2 regions of the Ensifer sp. YR511 genome follow, and region 2 is predicted to be linked to the other one. Evidence: predicted binding sites of a transcription regulator. Region 2 holds the regulator's gene; the other holds the start of a gene.
What was found. Region 2 encodes PhoB, which activates phosphate uptake and scavenging genes when phosphate is short. Its sites were predicted from a motif close to TGTCATNNANCTGTCAT; they were not measured.
Positions count from the first base shown of each region.

Region 1: the regulator PhoB is predicted to act here: its motif matches at 1,672-1,688, upstream of BLU15_RS09930 (NAD-glutamate dehydrogenase).

Region 1 is NZ_FNGR01000004.1:83,710-88,716, reverse strand. Features, by position in the region: gene BLU15_RS09940 (carbonic anhydrase) at 1-617, opposite strand, end outside; gene pdxY (pyridoxal kinase PdxY) at 747-1,628, opposite strand; gene BLU15_RS09930 (NAD-glutamate dehydrogenase) at 1,914-5,007, shown strand, end outside.
Region 2 is NZ_FNGR01000003.1:390,071-396,958, forward strand. Features, by position in the region: gene argF (ornithine carbamoyltransferase) at 1-482, opposite strand, end outside; gene BLU15_RS08990 (aspartate aminotransferase family protein) at 587-1,786, opposite strand; gene BLU15_RS08995 (GcrA family cell cycle regulator) at 2,208-2,729, shown strand; gene phoB (phosphate regulon transcriptional regulator PhoB) at 2,798-3,481, opposite strand; gene phoU (phosphate signaling complex protein PhoU) at 3,684-4,397, opposite strand; gene pstB (phosphate ABC transporter ATP-binding protein PstB) at 4,448-5,263, opposite strand; gene pstA (phosphate ABC transporter permease PstA) at 5,277-6,599, opposite strand; gene pstC (phosphate ABC transporter permease subunit PstC) at 6,596-6,888, opposite strand, start outside.

The DNA.
Region 1 (5,007 bases), on a different contig from region 2:
TCCATCACCCAGAGTTCGCCGGTCGAGATGTCGAACCAGGCGCCGTGCAGGTGGAGCTTGCCCTTGGCCTCGAGGATCTGGACGCACGGGAAAGTGCGCAGATTGGCAAGCGAGTTGCGGATCGAAACTCGCTCGAGCGCACGCTGGCGCTCCGCCTGCGTCATCACGTCGTTGCTCTGGATCTGCTCAGCCGCGGGCCTCAGCAGATGCATCCAGCGACCGATGAAATCGCCCGGTGACAGAGGCTCCGCATCGGGATCGAGTGCCGCTTTGATACCACCACAGCGGCCATGGCCCATGACGACGATGTCGCTGACGCGCAGCGACTGCACGGCGAACTCGAGGGCCGCCGAAGTGGAGTGGTAGTGACCATCCGGCTCGTAGGGCGGCATGAGATTGGCGACGTTGCGCACGACGAAGAGTTCGCCCGGGCCGCTGTCGAAGATCGTTTCCGGCGCAGCACGCGAGTCGCAACAGGCAATCACCATCGTCTTCGGCTTTTGACCGGTTTCCGCCAGCGCCTTGTAGCGTTTCTGCTGCTCGCTGAAGCGACCGTTCATGAAGTTGTGGTAGCCGTTCAGAAGATAGTCCGGAAAACGCTGCTGCTGCTTGTCCATCGATTGCTCCGCTCGTGCTTCAAGGCGGCATGGCCGGCTTTCGCCCACCTGCGCCTCCGTCATGAAAATGATCGCGATCTAAAATTCAATCCACGATGCCATAGGGGTGGCGGTCCGTGAACAGCTTCTTCACTTGCGCCGCATCTGATTCGGATGAACCAGTCGGCGCATCTGCACCATCGCCATTGGCGTCGATAGGCTCGACGCGTCCTGCTCGATGGTCAGTTCATCCGCGCCGCGCTTGACGCTCCGCGCGATGATCTCAAATACGCTCGCAGTCGCCATCTGCAAGGCACGTTCCTCTGAAAGTCCTTCAAGGATCCGGGCGAGAAACACCGCCGCCAACAGGTCGCCCGTACCATTCGGCGGGTTTTCGACCAAACGATGTTCGGCAAGCAGGGCGTGGTTGCCCGAGAGAAAGAGATTACCGGTCCCGCCGCTCATCATCGGCACGGCAGACGTCACCAAGACGCGGGCCGGACCGAGGCCGAGCGCTGCGTCAAGGATCGCCGTGTTCGTCTCCAACGTCGCCCCGGCAAGCCAGGCAAGCTCGTAACGGTTCGGGGTCGCGAGATTTGCAAGCGGCAGCAACCGGTCGCGAATGGCAACCGCCGTGGTTTCCGGCACATAGAGACCGCCAGCATCGCCGATCACGGGGTCGCAGGCGTAGATCAGTTTGGGATTGCGCTCCTTCAGCGCCGTCACCAGCCGGGCCACGCTTTCGGCCTGTCCGGCCGAGCCTAGGTAGCCCGAAAGCACGGCGCGCACCTCTCCGGCCCAGGGTGCTGCCATGAGGTCATCGATCACCGACCCGAAATCCTGATCGGAAATGGTGACCCGCGTCGAGCGGCCGTGGCCCGGGTGCCAGGGGAGGATGACGGTCGGGAGGGCCCAGACTGGATGCCCCAGAGTTTCGAGCGCGAAGACCACGGCCCTGTTGCCCACCTTGCCGCGCACGACATGGCTCGAGATGACGATGACGGCGCCGGGCAGGGAAGGCATTTCGGGCATCGACCAGTCCAATCCTACGATCTCGAAACTCTGTTCACCCGACTGTCACCCCCCTGTCAACAGCCGATGTCAGATAGGCTCCGGAGAAGCCTCTGGCGTTTTCGTGCTTTTTCTTCGATTTTCGAGCAATTTTCGCGAAATTACCTTCGATTTAAATGGATTTAAGCTGTTTTCACGTGAAATTCTCCGATTTTGGGCTCGATTTTGCCGAAATCAGCGTAAAAAGCGGTCGCCATTAGCCATGGTTCTGATAGGGTTTGGCCTATCATGAATGGGAGAGACTTCATGGGCGTGAAATACAATCCGAAGCGGGACAGACACATCGACGCAGCGAAGGCGGCCGCCATCAAACTGGGCGTCGAGGCGCTGGCGCCGGAGATCCTCTTCGGTGGGGCCAGCAACGATGACCTCGATCTCTATTCGGCGGACATGCTGGCGCTGACGGCCGCCCATGCCTATCAGGAACTCGCCCGCTGGGATGGCGGCAAGCCGCAGGTTTCCGTCGAAACCGTCGCCGGTGTAGCACCTGGCGGCACCGAGGTGTCGATCATCGCGGTCACCGAACGCAACATGCCGTTCCTCTATGATTCGGTCATGGGGGAAATCACCAGCACCCACCGTGACATTCACCTCGCGATCCACCCCATCCTGGTCAAGGAACCGGGCAAGCCGGCAAAGCTCTTCGATCCCGAAGAAGAAAGCGATCCGTCGCACCGCGTCAGCCACATCCAGATCCATCTGACGAAGCTCGCGCCGGTCGAGGCCGAACAGCTCAGCAACCGCATTCGCGACGTGCTGGAGCAGGTGCACCAGGCTGTGCACGACTGGCCAGCGATGACCGCGCTGCTCGATCATGCGATGCAGGAGCTGGAGGCCTATAACGCCTCGCGCAAGAAGAGCGACCGCGACGAGGCGCTTGCCTTCCTCCGCTGGTTGCGTGACAACAACTTCACCTTCCTCGGCATGCGCGAATACACCTATTCCGGTAAGGGCGGAAAGGCGATGGTCGAGCGCGGCAAGGGCAGGGGCCTCGGCATGCTCTCCAATCCCGATGTGCGCGTGCTGCGCCAGGGCAAGGACGCGGTGCTGACTACGCCTGAAATTCTCGCCTTCCTCGAAAGCCCGGATTTCCTGATCGTCACCAAGGCCAACGTCAAATCGGTCGTCCATCGCCGCGCCTATATGGATTATATCGGTGTCAAGCGCTTCGACGCCGACGGCAATGTCGCCGGAGAACTGCGCATCGTCGGCCTCTTCACCTCCTCGGCCTATACCCGCCAGGCGGCCGAGATCCCGCTTTTGCGCCACAAGATCGAAAAGATCGTCGATCACTTCGGCTACGATCCGCAGAGCCATTCCGGGAAGATGCTCGACAACACGCTCGAATCCTATCCGCGCGACGATCTCTTCCAGATCGATGTCGGCCTGCTCGCCGCTTTCTGCGAACAGATCAACGAACTCGGCGACCGGCCGCGCATCCGAGTACTGCCACGCATCGACCATTTCGACCGCTTCGTCTCGGTCATCGTCTTCGTGCCGCGCGAACAGTACGATTCGGATGTGCGCGAAAAGATCGGCGACTACTTGAAGACGGTCTATGACGGTCGCGTCTCCGCCTACTACCCGGCCTTCCCGGAAGGGGGCCTTGCCCGCGTCCACTTCATCATCGGCCGCTCCGCCGGCAAGACGCCGCGCATTCCGCAGGCCAAGCTCGAAGAAGCCGTTCGCGGCATCGTCACCCGCTGGATCGACCGGTTCGACCTGCTTGCCCGCAAGGACGGCATCGAGCTCGATGTCGACAATGCCTACCAGTCGTTCTTCACGCCGGCTGAAGCCTATGCCGATCTGGCCGACATCGCCGCCTGCAAGGGCCCGGATCCGATCCGCATCGAGTTCTACCACTATCCGCGCGCCGTCTCGCGGCCGGACACCGCCGAGCTCAAGATCTTCCACGCCAGCGAACCCGTGTCGCTGTCGCGCCGCGTACCTTTGCTTGAAAACCTCGGCTTCCGGGTCATCAGCGAACAGACCTACGACATCGGCGTCAATGCCCACGGCGAAGAGAAGCGCAAGGTCGTGCTGCACGACATGGAGCTGATCCATCGTGATGGCCTTGCGCTGAACCTCGAAAAATCCGGCCCGGCGCTGGAAGAGGCGTTCCTGGCCGCCTGGAACGGCGCGATCGAGGACGACAACTTCAACCGGCTGATCCTGCTTGCGGGCCTCAACGCCCGCGAGGTGACGGTGCTGCGCGCCTATGCCCGCTATCTGCGACAGGCCGGCATCACCTACTCTCAGGGCTATATCGCCGACACGCTGAACAAGTATCCGGCGATTGCCGCCGATATCTTCAAGCTGTTCGTGACCCGGATGGATCCGCAACTCGAGGAAAAGCCGCGCGCCAAGAAGTGCAACGCGCTGCTGTCGGCGATCGAGGACGCGCTCTCGGCCGTGCCGAGCCTCGACGAGGACCGGATTTTGCGACGCTACGTCAACGCGATCGAAGCGACGCTCCGGACCAACTACTTCCAGCATGACGCCGACGGCAAGCCGCGCGCGGTACTCGCCTTCAAGCTGGACCCGAAGCAGCTCGACGGTCTGCCGGAACCGCATCCGTTCCGCGAAATCTTCGTCTACGGCACCGAGGTCGAAGGCGTGCACCTGCGCTTCGGCAAGGTCGCCCGCGGCGGCCTTCGCTGGTCGGACCGCGCCCAGGACTACCGCACGGAAGTGCTCGGTCTGGTGAAGGCGCAGCAGGTCAAGAACGCCGTTATCGTGCCCGTCGGCGCCAAGGGCGGCTTCTATCCGAAGCTGCTTCCGGCGGGCGGCACCCGCGACGAAATCTTCAAGGCCGGCACCGAAGCTTACAAGACCTTCATCCGCACGCTGCTGTCGGTCACCGACAACATCGTCGGCCAGGATGTCGTACCGCCGGCCGACACGCAGCGCCATGACGGCGACGACCCTTACTTCGTCGTTGCTGCCGACAAGGGCACCGCGACCTTCTCCGACACGGCCAACGGCCTTGCACAGGAAGCGGGCTTCTGGCTCGACGACGCCTTCGCATCGGGCGGTTCCGCCGGCTACGACCACAAGAAGATGGGCATCACCGCCCGCGGCGCCTGGGAGACCGTCAAGCGGCACTTCCGTGAGATGGACACCGACATCCAGACGACGCCCTTCACCGTTGCTGGCGTTGGCGACATGTCGGGCGACGTCTTCGGCAACGGCATGCTTCTGTCCGAGAAGATCCGCCTCATCGCAGCCTTCGATCATCGCGATATCTTCATCGATCCGAATCCGGATATCGATGGGTCCTTTGCCGAGCGCAAGCGCATGTTCGACCTGCCGCGTTCGAGCTGGCAGGACTATGACCGCA
Region 2 (6,888 bases):
CCGTCGCCGGTCCAGGCAATCGTCTTGCCCTTTACCGGACCGCGATGCTCCTCGAAGGTCAGGATATCGGCCATGATCTGGCAGGGGTGCGTATCGTCGGTCAGGCCGTTGATGACCGGGACCGTCGCATGCTCGGCCAGTTCCAGAAGGCGGCGATGGTCGGTGGTGCGGATCATGATGGCGTCGACGTAACGCGAGAGCACCTTGGCCGTGTCGCCGATCGTCTCGGCGCGGCCGAGCTGCATTTCGGTGCCCGACAGAAACAGGGTTTCGCCGCCGAGCTGGCGCATGCCGACATCGAAGGAAACGCGGGTGCGGGTGGAGGGCTTTTCGAAGATCATCGCCAGCATCTTGCCGGCGAGCGGCTTCTCGGCAGTTCCGGCCTTGGTCGCCGCCTTTCGGACGCGCGCATCGTCGATGATCGTCCGGAGGTCGGCGGCCGTCATGGCCGAAAGATCGAGAAAATGTCTGGTGCCTGCCATCGTACTCGGTTCCTGTCTGAAAAATCGGTCCCTGGTGCGGCACGCTATCCACGTGCCCGCACGAAGGTCATTCTAACGCCTTAGTCGTCCCTGGGTCGCTACCTTCAGGCCGCGGCGTTGCCGCTTGCCTTGCGAACCGCCTCGGCGGCGCGTTCGATACGTGCGAGCCCCTCGCGCGCCTCTTCCGCCGTCACGGTCAGCGGCGGCAGCAGACGCAGCACATTTTCGCCCGCCGGCACGGCCAGGAGCTTTTCGGCGCGGATTTCCTTCAGCAGATCGGCCGAAGGGCCCTTCACCTTGATGCCCAGCATCAAACCGTCGCCGCGGATGTCCTCGATGACATCAGGGAAACGGTCCTTGAGCGACGCAAGGCCCTGGCGGAAGACCAGCGCGACATCGCGCACATGCGTCAGGAATCCGTCGGCCAGAACGACGTCGAGCACGGCGTTGCCGACGGCCATGGCCAGCGGGTTGCCGCCATATGTGGAGCCATGCGTGCCCGCCACCATACCAGATGCGGCTTCCTCAGTCGCGAGGCAGGCGCCGAACGGGAAGCCACCGCCGATACCCTTGGCGACCGCCATGATATCCGGACGGATATCCGCCCATTCATGGGCAAACAGCTTGCCGGTACGGCCGACGCCGGTCTGGACCTCGTCGAGGATCAAGAGCAGGCCGAACTCGTCGCAAAGCGCGCGCAGTTCCTGCATGAATTCCTTGGTCGCCGGACGGATGCCGCCCTCGCCCTGGATCGGCTCGATCAGGATCGCTGCGGTTTCCTCGGTGATCGCATTCTTGACCGCGGCGATGTCGCCGAACGGAACCTGGTAGAAGCCCGGCGCCTTCGGCCCGAAACCTTCGATGTATTTCTGCTGACCACCGGCGGCGATCGTCGCGATCGTGCGGCCGTGGAAGGCGCCTTCGAAGGTGATGACGTGGAACTTCTCCGGGTGGCCCTTGGAGAAGTGGTAACGCCGTGCCGTCTTGATGGCGCATTCCAGCGCTTCCGCGCCCGAATTGGTGAAGAAGACCTTGTCGGCAAAGGTCACTGCCGTCAGCCGGCGGCCGAGGCTTTCCTGGCCCGCAATTTCATAAAGGTTGGACAGGTGCCAGACCTTGTCGGCCTGCGCCTTCAGCGCCTCGACCAGGTGCGGGTGCGCGTGGCCGAGCGAGTTCACGGCAACGCCGGCACCGAAATCGAGATAACGCGTGCCGTCTTCAGCGATCAGCCAGGCGCCCTCTCCTCGCTCGAAACGCAACGGCGCGCGCATGTAGGTATCGTAAAGCGGCGTGGTTGCAGTCATGCGAGGCTCTCCTTCACTCCAGATCGACATCGATCCCGCGCCTCACGCGGGCCGATAAAAATCAAAAATGCCGCCTTTCGGCGGCGCAGGCACTATTCCCATTTCGCGCTGCAATGTCAACAAAACCAAGCCTTGCAGCGCAACATGAAGGGTCGATTCCTGGCAGCAGAAAAATCGTCCGGGAGGGCTTGCAAAAATGCAACGCTGGCCGAGCAAGTTGGGGAAAACTACGAAATCGATTCGGCCTGATTCCCGGGACTCTTGCCACAGAGTCCAGCGGTCAGTACGTTAACATTCAATTACTAGACGCATGCGGCGGACCTAGTCACCAAAAGAGTTATCGCGTTTGCAACCCCGGGGTTTAGCCGGGGTGCGGTGAGGGATTCTGCCATCCCCAACGCTGAGAACGGAGAGTGCAGAAATGAACTGGACTGACGAGCGGGTGGAGAAACTGAAGAAGCTTTGGTCCGAGGGCCTGAGCGCAAGCCAGATCGCGGCGCAGCTCGGCGGCGTCAGCCGTAACGCTGTCATCGGCAAGGTTCACCGCCTGAGCCTGCCAGGTCGCGCCAAGGCCGGCGGCAGCACCACGACAGCAGCCCGTCCGAAGCGCCCGACTTCGGCACCGCGCGCACCGAACTACGCTTCGCGCGTTTCGACCCGCCCGGTTGCACGCGCGGCCGGCGCTGTCGTTCTCAAGGAAGAAATCGAAGTCGATCTCGTTGCCGAGCAGGATTTCAGCACCCGCACCGACGTTGTCGTGCCGATGTCGCGCCGCCTCGAGCTGACCCAGCTCACCGAGCGCACCTGCAAGTGGCCGATCGGCGACCCGCTGAAGGAAGAGTTTCACTTCTGCGGCAACGATTCCCCGGAAGCCTCGCCTTACTGCACCTTCCATGCGCGGCTGGCCTACCAGCCGTCGGGGGAGCGCCGCAGGGCCCGCTGAGAAGCTGGACGGCATCAATAAAAAAGGGGCCGATCGGCCCCTTTTTTTCTTGGCGACTTTCAGACCGCTCAGCTTTCGAGCGAATAGCCGGCGCCGCGAACGGTGCGGATGACGTCGGGCATGTTCGAGAAGTTCAGAGCCTTGCGCAGACGACCGACATGCACGTCGACGGTGCGCTCGTCGACATAGATGTCATGCCCCCAGACGCCATCCAGAAGCTGCGAGCGAGAGAAGACGCGGCCCGGCGAGGACATGAGGAACTCCAGAAGACGGAACTCGGTGGGGCCGAGGCGCACTTCGCGGCTGCGGCGATGAACGCGGTGGGTCTCGCGGTCGAGTTCGATGTCGCCGCAGCGAAGCAGCGTCGACAGCACCTCGGGCTTTGCCCGGCGCAGCATCGCCTTGACGCGCGCCATCAGCTCCGGCGTCGAGAAGGGCTTGACCACGTAGTCGTCGGCACCCGTCGCCAGACCCCGGACGCGCTCGCTTTCCTCGCCGCGCGCCGTCAGCATGATGATCGGCAGACGTTCGGTCTCCGGACGCTGGCGCAGCCGACGGCAAAGTTCAATGCCGGAAACACCGGGCAGCATCCAGTCGAGGATAAGCAGGTCGGGCAGCCGCTCCTGAAGCCGGATCTCCGCCTCGTCGCCCCGCAGGATCGTATCGACGTCGAAGCCCTCGGCTTCCAGATTGTAACGCAGCAGAACGCTCAGCGCCTCTTCGTCTTCGACTACGGCGATTTTTGGCAACATCAGGTAACGTCTCCTTACCGCGGGCGGCCTTTGGGCTCATCGGCCCGGCCGGCGCTCAGACACTCTAAATCTGGAGCACATCCGCCGTTTTCAAAGGCGGGGCGAAAACCGCATGCTTCAGATACAGGAATTCGGGGCCGCGACCGAAGCCGCGACCGGATCAGATTTCAAAGGGCATGCATGCTTACGGCGCGCTTGGCGCTCAGTCGTTGACCGAGCCCAGCGTCGACGTAGTGTCATCCTTCGGACGCTCACCTTCCGGCTGAGCACCCGTCGCCATGTAATAGATCGTCTCAGCGATATTGGTCGCGTGGTCGCCGATGCGCTCGATGTTCTTGGCGCAGAACAGAAGATGCGTGCAGGGCGTGATGTTGCGCGGATCTTCCATCATGTAGGTCAAGAGCTCGCGGAACAGCGAGGTGTAGATCGCGTCGATCTCCTCGTCACGCTCGCGGATGCTGTTGGCCTTTTCCGGCGAGCGCGAGGCGTAGACGTCGAGCACTTCCTTGAGCTGGACGAGAGCGAGCTCTGCCAGATGCTCGAGGCCACGGGCGAGCTTGCGCGGAATGCCGGAGCCGGCGACCGCGATCACGCGCTTGGCGGTGTTCTTGCCAAGGTCGCCGACGCGTTCCAGATCGGAGGCGATGCGGATCGACCCCATGATCTCACGCAGGTCGGCGGCGACCGGCTGACGCTTGGCGATCGTGACGATCGCCTTCTCACCGATCTGGCGCTCGGCGTCGTCGAGGACGGTGTCGTCCGAGATCACCTTCTGTGCGAGAGCCAGGTCGGAGTTGACCAGCGCGCGAACGGACTCGGCGACCATCTGTTCGGCGAGGCCGCCCATCTCCGAGATGCGGCGCGTCAGGTACTTCAGTTCTTCGTCATAGGCGGACATGATATGCATGGACATGATCGTCGATCCTTACGGGCGCTTTGCAGTTACTGTTGCAGCCTTATGCGGCCTCAGCCGAAGCGGCCCATGATGTAATCCTGGGTGCGCTGGTCATCCGGATTGGTGAACATCTTGTCGGTGTCGTTCTCCTCGACGAGATTGCCGAGGTGGAACATGGCGGTGCGCTGCGAAACGCGGGCGGCCTGCTGCATCGAGTGGGTCACGATGACGATCGTGAAGTTCGTGCGCAGCTCGTGGATGAGCTCTTCGACCTTGGCGGTCGCGATCGGATCGAGAGCCGAGCACGGCTCGTCCATGAGGATGACTTCCGGGCTGACGGCGACGGCACGCGCGATGCAGAGACGCTGCTGCTGACCACCGGAAAGGCCGGTGCCGGGCTCCTGCAGACGATCCTTTACCTCGTTCCACAGACCGGCCTTCTGCAGGCTGGTCTCGACCACCTCGTCAAAGTCGGCCTTGGTGCGGGCAAGTCCGTGAATCCGCGGGCCGTAGGCGACGTTGTCGTAGATCGACTTCGGGAACGGGTTCGGCTTCTGGAAGACCATGCCGACGCGGGCGCGCAGTTCGACGACGTCGATCGTCGGGTCGTAGATGTCGTCCTCGTCGAGCGTGATCTTGCCGGTGACGCGGCAGTTCTCGATCGTGTCGTTCATGCGGTTCAGCGTGCGCAGGAAGGTCGACTTGCCGCAACCCGAAGGACCGATCAGCGCCGTGACCGTGTTCTCGCGGATGTTGAGGTTGACGTCGAAAAGCGCACGCTTCTCGCCGTAATAGACCGACACATCCTTGCCGATCATCTTGTAGGGCACGGTGTTCATTTTCTGATCCAGAGCCTTCTCGACTGCTGCTTCTGACATGATGTTCATAGTAATTACCTCACTACCAGCGGCGCTCAAAGCGACGTCGCAACAGAATGGCTCCAAGGTTCATGACGACCAGGAAGATGAGAAGAATGATGATTGCGCCGGAGGTGCGCTCGACGAAGGCGCGCTCCGCCTCATTGGCCCACATGTAGATCTGCACCGGCAGTGCCGTCGACGGTTCCATCGGCGAACCGGGAAAATCGACGACGAAGGCGACCATGCCGATCAGGAGCAGCGGCGCGGTTTCACCAAGCGCGTGGGCAAGACCGATGATGGTGCCGGTCAGGATGCCCGGCATCGCCAGCGGCAGCACGTGGTGGAAGATGGTCTGCATCTTCGACGCACCGAGACCGAGGGCCGCCGAGCGGATCGACGGCGGGACCGCCTTCAACGCCGCACGGGTGGCGATGATGATCGTCGGCAGGGTCATCAACGTCAGCACGAAGCCGCCGACGACGGCTGCCGAGCGCGGCATGCCGGCGAAGTTGATGAAGACGGCGAGACCCAGGAGGCCGTAGACGATCGACGGAACGGCCGCGAGGTTGTTGATGTTGACCTCGATCAGGTCGGTCAGCCGGTTCTTCGGCGCAAACTCCTCGAGGTAGATCGAGGCGGCGACGCCGATCGGAAGCGACAGCACCAGCACGATCAGCATCATGTAGAGCGAGCCGAGGGCAGCGACGCCGACGCCTGCCGCTTCGGGACGACTGGAGGCGCCGAAGGTGAAGATGCCGGTGTTGAAGCTCTTCTTCAGGATGCCGGCGCTCGCCAGCTCGTTCATCCAGGTCACCTGCTGGTCCTTGACCTTGCGCTTGCCCTCATCGACCGAGAGATCGATCTGGCCCTTGAAGGCGGAGTCGATGTTGGCCTCGGCCAGCAGCGTGACAGGAACCGTCTTGCCGATGATCGACGGGTCGGCGGCGACCATGTCGCGCAATAGCGTGCGGGAGCTCGCGGAAACCATGTCGGTCGCCTGCTTGACCTGCGGCCGCTTGGTGGCGTCGATGCCGAGCTGCTTGACGAGCGCGTCGCGCACCAACAGCGGATAGTTGGCGGTCATCAGCACCTTGCCGTCGGTCGCGCGTTCGCCTTTGGGGTCGATGACCTTTTCGGTGAATTCGATCGGCAGCGTAATCGTCGTCTGCTGGAATGCGGTGTAGCCGTTGGAAAAGACGGTCCACAGCAGCAATGCCAGGAAGAAGAGACCGGTGCTGATCGCGGCCATGCCGTAGAAGCGGAACCGGCGTTCGGCAGCATAGCGACGCTTGATGCCGATATCGCGCTTGGCGGATGCGGGACGGGCGGAGATCCGGACGGTCGGGGAAGCGATGTCGGTCATTCGTACTGTTCCCGGTATTTGCGCACGATGTAGAGCGCGTAAATGTTGAGGCCGAGCGTGATGACGAAGAGCGTGATGCCCAGTGCAAAGGCCACCAGCGTCTGCGGCGAGGTGAACTCGAGGTCACCTGTCAGCTGGTTGACGATCTTAACGGTCACCGTCGTCATCGGCTCGAAGGGATTGATCTGCATGCGGGCCGCCACACCGGCTGCCAGCACCACGATCATGGTCTCGCCGACGGCGCGCGAGGCGGTGAGCAGCAGCGCGCCGACGATGCCCGGGAGGGCTG